3 regions of the Bradyrhizobium sp. AZCC 1588 genome follow, and region 1 is predicted to be linked to each of the others. Evidence: riboswitches for the same ligand, from Rfam matches in the RefSeq annotation. Region 1 holds a riboswitch; each other region holds the start of a gene.
The links. Region 1 has a riboswitch for cobalamin ahead of V1277_RS31625 (TonB-dependent receptor). Riboswitches for the same ligand answer to the same signal wherever they lie in the genome.
Positions count from the first base shown of each region.

Region 2: linked by a shared signal. The riboswitch ahead of metE (5-methyltetrahydropteroyltriglutamate--homocysteine S-methyltransferase) and the one ahead of V1277_RS31625 (TonB-dependent receptor) in region 1 are both predicted to bind cobalamin.
Region 3: linked by a shared signal. The riboswitch ahead of V1277_RS12230 (TonB-dependent receptor) and the one ahead of V1277_RS31625 (TonB-dependent receptor) in region 1 are both predicted to bind cobalamin.

Region 1 is NZ_JAZHSC010000001.1:6,779,370-6,782,641, forward strand. Features, by position in the region: gene V1277_RS31625 (TonB-dependent receptor) at 1-1,804, opposite strand, end outside; cobalamin riboswitch at 1,920-2,120, opposite strand; gene V1277_RS31630 (histidine phosphatase family protein) at 2,251-2,823, shown strand; gene cobT (nicotinate-nucleotide--dimethylbenzimidazole phosphoribosyltransferase) at 2,831-3,272, opposite strand, start outside.
Region 2 is NZ_JAZHSC010000001.1:2,146,735-2,150,006, reverse strand. Features, by position in the region: gene metE (5-methyltetrahydropteroyltriglutamate--homocysteine S-methyltransferase) at 1-1,850, opposite strand, end outside; cobalamin riboswitch at 1,964-2,177, opposite strand; cobalamin riboswitch at 2,311-2,528, shown strand; gene V1277_RS10030 (ribonucleoside-diphosphate reductase subunit alpha) at 2,643-3,272, shown strand, end outside.
Region 3 is NZ_JAZHSC010000001.1:2,604,671-2,607,942, reverse strand. Features, by position in the region: gene V1277_RS12230 (TonB-dependent receptor) at 1-1,830, opposite strand, end outside; cobalamin riboswitch at 1,944-2,142, opposite strand; gene V1277_RS12225 (FecCD family ABC transporter permease) at 2,277-3,272, shown strand, end outside.

The DNA of each region.
Region 1 (3,272 bases):
CCCTGCTATTCCAGAACAGATGCTTCACGCCGGTCTCGTAGGTCTGCGACGTCGTCAGGTCGAGCGGCTGGCGCGGCCCTAGCAGGAAGATGTTGTTGGCTGAGACGTCGGCGCCGGTCGCGTACTGGCTGAAGAAGGTCAGCCCCGGGACCGCCTCCCAGGTGTAACCGATGCGCCCCGTCACCGGCGTCCAGGACTTGGAGAAGGGAAAGCCCGCCTTCACCACGCCATTCACATCGGTCGAGTTACGATCGAGCCCGATATGCTCCATGCGCAGGCCACCGACCAGCGCGAATGTCCGCGTGATCTTCAGGCGATCCTCGAACGACAGCGATTCATTGTCAATCCGCGCCGCCTGTTGCTGCGTCGTCAGCAGGCCGTAGTACCCGCGGGCAGGATCGACCAGCGTGACCTGATCGTGCGGGAAATTGGCGGCCCCCGGTCGGACGAAATCAAGGCCGCTTGCGGCAACTGTTGTCACCAGGCGGTTGTCCATGCCGGCGATGTTCGTATCCCAGGTCAGGTCGGTGAAGTTGCCGGCGAGCTTCTGGCTGTGCGCCACGTAGAAGCGTTCCCGGTCGACCAGGTTCACATTGGCATTGAACGCCTCGACCTCGTTGTTGAACCACTCCCGCTCTGCGCCATAGCCGTAGGCCTGGCTCCTCAGCGTCAGGCCGGGCGCGAGCTTGAGCTCGAAGCCGCCGCGCAGCCACACCTCCCTCGCGACATTGCGATTGTCGAGGACGTTGTAGTTGGTGTTGAAGGTGCGATCGTCGATCGTAACCGGGCCGAGGTTCGATCCATTGTAGTTCGAGACGTAGCTTCCCGAGACGATGCCGGTCGTGACATGCGATCCGCTGAAGGCGACCGGGACCAGCGGTACGCCCCAATAGGCCTTGCCGCGATCCTCCCGGTATTCGATCGCGCCCCAGACCTTGAGATTGTCGGAGATGCGGTAGTTGAGCTGACCCGAGATATCCAGCGTCTTGGTGTTGGTATCATCGGCAAAGCCGTTGAGCGAGGAGCGGCTGATGTCGAACCGGTAGTCGAGCCCCTGAACGTTGGTGCTACCGCCGGAGCCATAATAGCTGCGGAACGAGTTCAGCGAGTCATAGGAGAATTGGGCCTCGTTCCGGATCGGCCCGGTGTGTGGCTGCTTGGTGACGAAATTGATCGCGCCGCCGCTGGCCCCCTCGCCCGACAGCAGCGAAGCCGGACCTTTGAGAAACTCCACGGCCTCGAGATTGGCCGTGTCCATGATACGCGACGTCATGTTCTGGGGGCCGATTTTGATGCCGTTGTAGAGCACGTTGATCTGGCTGTTGGTAAAGCCGCGCATCGAGAAGGCCGATGGCTCGGCCGGATTGTCGCCGGACGTCACGCCGACCGCGCCTTGCGCCACTTCCGACACGGTCCGATAGCCCTGCTCGCGGATCGTCTCGGCCGAGATCACCTCCACGGTCGCAGGCACTTCACGCACAGCTAGGCCGAGGCGCGACGCGCTTGCGGCGATGGCGTTCGTGTTGAGCGGTGTCTGCGTCGTATCCCCGGTCGGCTTCGGTGCGGTCGCTGGCGAAGCAGCTCTATTTGCCGCCGCGCGGCGCGCGCCCTGCTCGTCGCGGCCGGACGGCTTGGCCTGCTTGCGCTTCTGGTCGGTGGGCGGAGAAATTTCGACCGGTGGCAATGGCTCGCGGGAGCCCGCCTGTTGCGCGCAGACCGCGGAGATGTCGAAGGCAGCAAAAGAAGAGAGAACGCCGGACGCGAGCAGGAACTTGCGCGGCCGCGCGGCACGGAGACAGGACATGGCTGAGACCTCGGTATGACGTCAGTGGCACGTCACAGCGAACCAGGTCTCAACCTTCGGCCTGTGAGGCCTCAGCTGAAGCCGAATGTCTGTACTCCCCGACCGACATTTTCGCGTGTGACCACGGCTGACGGCAGGTCTCCTGGCTTGCGGGTCGTTACCTTGCGTCGCCTTCCCGGGACCGAGATGCCCAGTGGCGCGTGACGCAAGATTCTCCGCTCACAGTTGCGGGGGCAGCTACGGCATTGAGGAAACCTCCTCGCACCGCATTCCCTTTTCATCCCCGTAAGGGGAAACCGTCGGAACCATCTAGGATTAAGTCGAACGCAGAGTCAATGTGCAGTCGCCGGTGCGACGTTCGTATGGAGCGACGGCCTGCATTGACAACGGCTCAGCCAAAAGTGCTATCGCAGGCATCGCAGTTCAGACATCCCTGGAGACGTTGAATGGAAGGTGAATCCTTCCTCTGGCTGGTCCGGCATGCCGTCGTCGACGGCATCGCAGGGACGATTCACGCTTCGGACGCTCCGGCCGATCTCAGCGACCGGACGCAACTGGACGCGCTGCGACAACATCTCCCGAAGGGCGCTGCGAGCCACGCAAGCCCGTCGCGGCGCACCGTCGATACGGCCCGCGCGCTGGGGCTTGATCCGATCCTGGTGAGCGAACTCCGGGAGCAGGATTTTGGCGACTGGACCGGAAAACGCCATGACGACCTCGCGGCCGCCGGCGGCGAAGGCTACGCAAGATTCTGGAGTGACCCCGCACGTTCGCGGCCGCCGGGCGGCGAGAGCTTTAAAGACCAGATCGTCAGGGTTCAGCGGGGCCTCGGCCAGCTCGCGGCGGGTTCGGCAACCCTTGTCGTCCATTCCGGCACCATCCGCGCCGCGCTGTGCATCGCGCTCGACCTCACGCCAGAGTCCGCCTTGCGCTTCGTGATCGACCCATTGTCCCTCACCCGCATCGACCGACTGTCGATGGGGTGGCGGGTGGTGTCGGTCAATCAGCGCGTTGGCTAAACCGCCGTCATCCGGCTGGACGATCCGGCACATTGGCCTGCGCAAAAGTCGCCATGCCGTTGTGCAGGGCGCATGCAAGCCGCACCAGCGGCAATGCGATCGCGGCACCCGATCCCTCGCCGAGCCTGAGATCCAGACTGACCAGCGGATGTACATTAAGGGCCCCAAGAACCAAGCGGTGTCCCTGCTCCGCCGATTGATGCGAGGGCAGAAGAAAGGGCTGACACGACCGATTGAGACGCACCGCCGTCAAGGCCGCCACCGAGACGATGAAGCCGTCGATCAGGACTGGAATGCGACGCTGCGCGGCCGCGATGATTGCACCGCAAATGGCCGCGATCTCGAGACTGCCGACCGCACACAGGATTCTTTCGGCAGAGGCACCCGTGAGACCATGCCGCGCCAACGCGGCATCGATCAAACGCGCCTTGCGGACCCGGCCGGCGGCA
Region 2 (3,272 bases), 4.6 Mb from region 1:
GCGAGCGCGATCTGCCGGCAGGCTTCGCTGCGCGGAATGTCGTCGCGGACGAACGACCAGTTCAGAATGGTGACTGGGCCGGTGAGCATCGCCTTCATCGGCTTTGTCGTCAGCGACTGGGCGTATTGCCACCACTCGACCGTCATCGGCTTCGGGCGAGAGACGTCGCCGAACAGCACAGGCGGGCGAACGTAGCGCGATCCGTAGGATTGCACCCAGCCGTGCGTAGTGAAGGCAAAGCCCGCCAGCTGTTCGCCGAAATACTGCACCATGTCGTTGCGCTCGAATTCGCCATGCACAAGCACGTCCAGCCCGATATTTTCCTGCCAGCGCACGGTGCGGGCGGTCTGGTTCTGCAGGTAGAGCTTGTAGGCTTCATCCGTCAGGGCGCCCCTGGCGTGCGCGGAGCGGGCGTTCCTGACGTCGGCGGTTTGCGGGAACGAGCCGATGGTCGTGGTCGGGAACGCCGGCAGGTTGAAGCGCTCGCGCTGGACGGTGGCGCGTTCAGCGAAGATGCTGGCGCGGAAGCGCATCGGTTCATCGATGCTGGCAACGCGTGCCGCTACCTTCGCATCGTGAATGCGCGGCGACGCCTTGCGGGAGGTCGCCGCCTGATCCGATGCCTTCAGGCTGGCTTCGACTGCTCTGCGGTCATCGGCGAGTGCCGTTCCGAGCGTGGCCAGTTCTTCGAGCTTTTGTATCGAAAACGCCAGCCAGCTCTTGATTTCGGGATCGAGCCCGGTCTCCAGTGCCAGATCGATAGGGACATGCAGCAGCGAACAGGAGGGGGCGATCTGCACGCGATGCTTGCCAAGTTTGGCGATCACGGGCTCGAGCCGGTCGAGAAGCCGGCTCAAATCCGCGCGCCAGATGTTACGGCCATCGATGATTCCGAGCGACAGCACGCGGTCATCAGGGAAGCCGGCAAGCTCGTCGATCTGCTCCGGCGCGCGCACGAGGTCGAGATGCAGGCCGGCGACGGGCAGGGATAGCGCGGTGTCGCGGTTGGCGCCGAGCCCGCCAAAATAGGTCGTCAGCATGATCCTGAGCTGCGGTACGGCGCTCGCGATCTCCGCATAGGCATAATGCAGCGCCTGCTGGGCGACGATGTCGAGGTCGAGCACCAGACACGGCTCGTCGATCTGCACCCATTCCGCGCCCCGGTAGGCAAGTTCGCGGAGAACCTCGACGTAAACCGGCATCAAGCGATCAAGCAGGGACAGCGGATTGAAACCGGCATCCTTGCTCTTGGCGAGTTTGAGAAACGTGACGGGGCCGACCAGCACGGGGCGGGTTTGATAGCCCAGCGCCTTGGCTTCCTCGTATTCCTCGATCGGCTTGCGCGAGGCGAGAGTGAACTGCTGATCCTTCGCCAGTTCGGGCACCATGTAGTGGTAGTTGGTGTCGAACCATTTTGTCATCTCGAGCGCCGGCACGCCGTGCGTGGCGCCATGTCCGTGATGGGCATGGCCGCAGCTCGCCTCATGCGCCTTGCCTTGCGCGCCGCGGGCCATCGCGAAGTAAGTCGCAAGCGAGACCGGCCCGCCGTTCCAGCGATAGATCTCCGGGATTGCGCCTATCATCACTGATGTGTCGAGCACCTGGTCGTAGAACGAGAAATCGTTCGACGGGATCACGCTGACGCCGAGCTTTTTCTGGCGCGCCCAGTTGGCGGCGCGAAGGCCGACGCCGGTTTCGATCAGCGCCTTCTCGTCGGTTGCGCCCGACCAGAAACTCTCCAGCGCGAATTTCAGCTCGCGGCGCGGACCGATGCGCGGCGTGCCGAGGGAGGCAACGGAAAGTGAAGAAGTGGAGATGGTGGAAGAAGACGTAGCTTTGGAAGAAGACATGGCTTAACCCCAAAAGTTGGGGGCAAAGGCCGAAGTGACACGTCTGGATTTTTCGCGGACGGCAGAGCGCGCGCGGAAAATCGCAACCGCACCACCGGGACACCCCGCCCGAGGACGTGTATGTTGTCGAGGCAGGTCTCCTGGCTCGCGGGTCAATGCTGCTGTCCGGCCTTCCCGAAACCTTGCGAGGTCTCAGTGACTTTGTTGGACAGCGGCTCGCTGCTTACAGTTGCGGGGGCAGCTCCGGCTTTGGCTTTTCGGCCGCACCGGCTTCCCTCTTAGCTTCGGAAGAACGTCTCCCGAAGAACCACGACGGGTCCACTTATCGGCAACGCGGCAGGCACGTCAACTCGACGACATTCACCGGTGCGTTGTGATCGTTGTTCACAGCCATAGGGTTCCGTCGCCGAAATTCTTGCACATCGCCCGCTCGCCCCATTGACAGCCGCATCCGAATAACACGAGATATAGCCGTCACGGTCCGCCATGGCCCAACACATGGTGGCTAAGAGGGAAGCCGGTGATCGCGCGAAAGCGCGAAAATCCGGCGCTGCCCCCGCAACTGTAAGCAGTGAGTTGCTCCCGAATCTTACGTCACTGATGCGGCATCGCATTGGGAAGACACGGGAACAACGGCGACCTGCGAGCCAGGAGACCTGCCGCGACACCGAAGAAAACGTCCACGGGCGGGGTGTCCCGGCGGCGCTTGCAGATTCGTGCCCGCGTTTTCGCGTGGGCTAAAGCTGTAGCGTCTTCAGACATCCGGCCCCAACACCATCACGGGGTCTCTTGATGTCACTCTCTCTCGATCGCGAAGCCAACGCCGCTCCATTCATCCGACTGCGTCCCGAATCGCTTGCCGCCTCGGAAGCGCAGCCGCCGATGCAGGTGATTCGCCGCAACGGCACGGTTTCGAAATTCGACGCGAGCAAGATTTCGGTGGCGATGACCAAGGCGTTTCTCGCGGTCGAGGGACATGGCGCGGCGGCCTCCCGCCGCGTGCATGAAATCGTCGAGCAACTGACCGCCGAAGTCGTCGGCGCGCTGTCGCGCCGGATGAGCGAGGGCCGCACCTTTCATATCGAGGACGTGCAGGACCAGGTTGAACTTGCCCTGATGCGCAGCGAGCATCACAAGGTCGCGCGCGCCTATGTGCTCTATCGCGAGGAACGCACGCGCCAGCGTGCCGGACAGGACGTGGCCAAGGCCGCCCAGCCATCGGGGAAGCCCTCGTTACGTGTCACGCTGGCCAGCGGCGCGCAGGTCCCCCTCGACATCGCGCGGCTGACGCTGATCATCGAAGAAGCCTGCACTGGCCTCGAGGGCGTCGGCGCCACGGCGGTGCTCGCCGAGACGCAGCGCAATCTCTATGATGGCATCAGCGAGGACGAACTGGCGCTGGCGTCGGTGATGGCCGCGCGC
Region 3 (3,272 bases), 4.2 Mb from region 1:
GCCGTAGCGGCGGGTCGGACCGAGGTTGACGTTGAAAAACAGCGCCGGGATGAAATGGATCTCGTTCTCGAGGTCCATGTTGTAGATGCTCGATTGCATCTGGAAGCCACCGCTCTTGATGCGGAAGCCGCCCTCGATGTCGTGGGAGGTCTGCGTCTTCAACTCGAAAGTCCCTGGAACGAAGAAGGGGCCGCTGGAGACGCGCTCGTCGACGGTCGGGGTACGGAATGCGCGCGCGGCGCGGCCGAATACCGAGAACACGCTATTGAATCGATGCTCGAGCCCAGCATGCAGCGCGTATTGTGTTTCGTTGCTGTCCAACGGAGAGGCCGCTGGGCTGCAATTGAAGAACATGGCGCAACCGGGCGCATTGGGATCAAACCGATCCCGGGCACTCAGGCTGGTGTTTTGAATCCTGGCGCCATAGGAGAAATCCGTCGTCGGCAACAGACCGACGGTTTGCTGCCAATAGCCCGCCACCGTCTGTTGCGACAGATCGTAGATGTGGGTAGGCGGAAGGCCTTTGAACGCCCCGCGTTCCTGGTTGAACGTCGCATCGTAATAATCGATGCCGGTCAGGATCTGTGAGGGCATCCCGAGGATCGAGTTCTTGACGCTCAGTCGCGGCGTGATCGACCAGGTCTGCAGTGCCGCATCGTTATAGGTCGAGGAGAAGCTCGGCAGCGGCGACGCAAACGGTACCGCACCGAAGAAACCGCTTTGCGTGTCCTTCTTCCGAAAGCCGCCGTCGACGATGAGGTCGACGCCGTTCATGATCGTCTTGGTAAAGCCGGTGGTTGCGCTGGCGCCCTGCTGATTGCCGTAGTCGAACGGCGTATTGGTGCCCCTGCGATCAGTGACGAGTTGATTGAGTCCGATTGAGGGATCGACGGTGCGTCCGCCCGGGAAGCCGAGCTTCTGGTCGTCACCGGTCACTGTAAGGAAGGCCTTGAGGTCCGGTGTGGTATAATTGAGATTGCCGACCCCGTTGCGCTGGTCGAGGGCGTTGTTGACCCGGTAACCATCAGACTTGATGGCGTTGCCATAGAAGGACGTCGACCAAGGTCCGTAGTTGGTCGCGGTCGAAATGTTCGCAAGCCGCTGGTTGAACGAGCCGACGCCGGCTTCGCTGCGAATCGCGACAGGCGGGCCGCCGGCGCCGTCCTTCAGGACGATGTTGACGACGCCGCCGACCGCGTTGTCGCCGTAGAGCACCGCGCCGCTGTTGCCACGGGTGATTTCGATCCGTTCGATCGAATTGAGCGGAATGGTCGAAAGATCGACGCCGGCCATATCGATATCGTTGAGCCTGCGGCCATTGATCAGGACGAGGCTATTGGCCGTCGCGAAGGCGCCGAAGCCGCGGAGGTCGACGGACGTCTTGGCGCCGTTCACACCGCCGTAAAGGCTGGTCAATTGCACGCCCGGCACCTGCGCGATGATGTCGGGCAAGGTCTGCGCCGGCGAATGCGCAATGTCGTCCGCGGTAATGACGGTTGCGGACGTGCCGACGATGCCGGAGAACTGCCGTCCGCCGCCTGCGCCTTGCGGGGCCCTTTGCGATGCGACGTTCGAGCCGGTCCCCGCCGCAGGTCGCGTGCCGGTCGACGGTGCAGCCGCGGGCACGATGCGGCGCGAGGTCGATGGTTCATCATAGGTCGGCTTGGCGCGGGTCCGGTTCGGGTCGGTAGGCGAAGTTACCTCGATCGGCGGCAATGGCTCCGGCGTCTGCGCGTGCGCGCCGGAAATGCCGAGCGACACGATGGGAACGAGAAAACTGGAAGCGAGCCAAAAGCGGCGGCGCCTTGCGGCTCTGTTGGTGAAAGACATGACTTGGACCTCGGTATGACGTCAGTGGCACGTCACAGCGAACCAAGTCTCACCATGTGCTTTGAGCAGCTCTGGTGAAGCTAATGTCTGTACTCCCCGACCGACATCTTCGCGTGTGACCACGGCTGACGGCAGGTCTCCTGGCTCGCGGGTCGTTACCCCATCGTCGCCTTCCCAGGACCGAGATGCCCAGTGGCTTATGACGAAGGATTCGCCGCTTACAGTTGCGGGGGCAGCCGCGGAATTGGGGGATTTCCCCGCACCGCATTCCCTTTTGATCCCCAAACGGGAACCGTCGGGAACTATGGTAGAAGTTTGTCAAAGTCCGAGTCAATGCGCCCCGGGGCGTCCGGCGATCCTCACTGGACGAGTGCGCTATTTTTGCCGCATGAGCACGCCTGCCCGCCGTCTGTACCGGGGCGGGTAAACCTGCTTTAGGACGATCGATGAGTGTTGAGGCCGTAACCCTGACCAATGAGGAAGCCGCGCGCCGGCGGATCGGCGCGACCGCGGCGCTTGCCGCCCTCGTTGCGCTCTTGATGCTGATCTCGCTCGGCATCGGGCCGGTGCGGCTGTCGCCGCTTGCGGTGGCGGAAGCGCTGTTCGGCGGCGGCAGCGAGGTGGCGCAGGTCATCGTGCGGGAAATCCGCCTGCCGCGCACGCTGCTGGCGCTCGCAATCGGTGCCATTCTCGGGCTGTCAGGCGCGTCGCTGCAGGGTTTGCTCCGCAATCCGCTGGCTTCGCCCTCGCTGTTCGGCGCGCCGCAATCGGCCGCGTTCGGCGCAGTGCTGGTGATCGCGCTCGGGCTGGCCGACGTGCGCTCCTATGCGCTCCCGGTCGCGGCGATCGTTGCGGCATTCGCTTCGGTGTTCGTGCTGCTCTCGATCGCCGGCCGCAATGCGGGTTTGCTGATCCTCATTCTGTCGGGACTGGCGATTTCGAGCTTTGCGGGCGCTGCCACCGCGCTGGTGATGAACCTCTCCAGCAATCCCTTCGTGGTGCTGGAGATCGCATTCTGGCTGCTCGGCTCGCTGGAGGACCGCAGCTTTCAGCATGTGATGCTGGCGTTTCCCTTCATCATTGCCGGCGCGCTGATGCTGTTCAGCCAGCGCCATGCCTTTCGGGCGCTGAGCCTGGGCGAGGAAACCGCGCAGAGCCTCGGCGTCGATGTCGGGCGCTTACGGTTATTCGTGATTTCGGGCGTCGCGCTCGGTGTCGGCGGCGCGGTCGCCGTCACCGGCACCATCGGTTTCATCGGCCTGGTCGCGCCGCATCTGATGCGGCCGTTGATCGGCCACGATCCCGGGCGGCTGTTGGTGCCGAGCGCACTCGCAGGCTCGGCGCTATTGCTAGCTGCCGATATTGCGGTGCGCATCATTCCCTCGACGTCGGACATCAAGGTCGGCGTGCTGACCTCGATCATCGGCGTGCCGTTCTTCCTC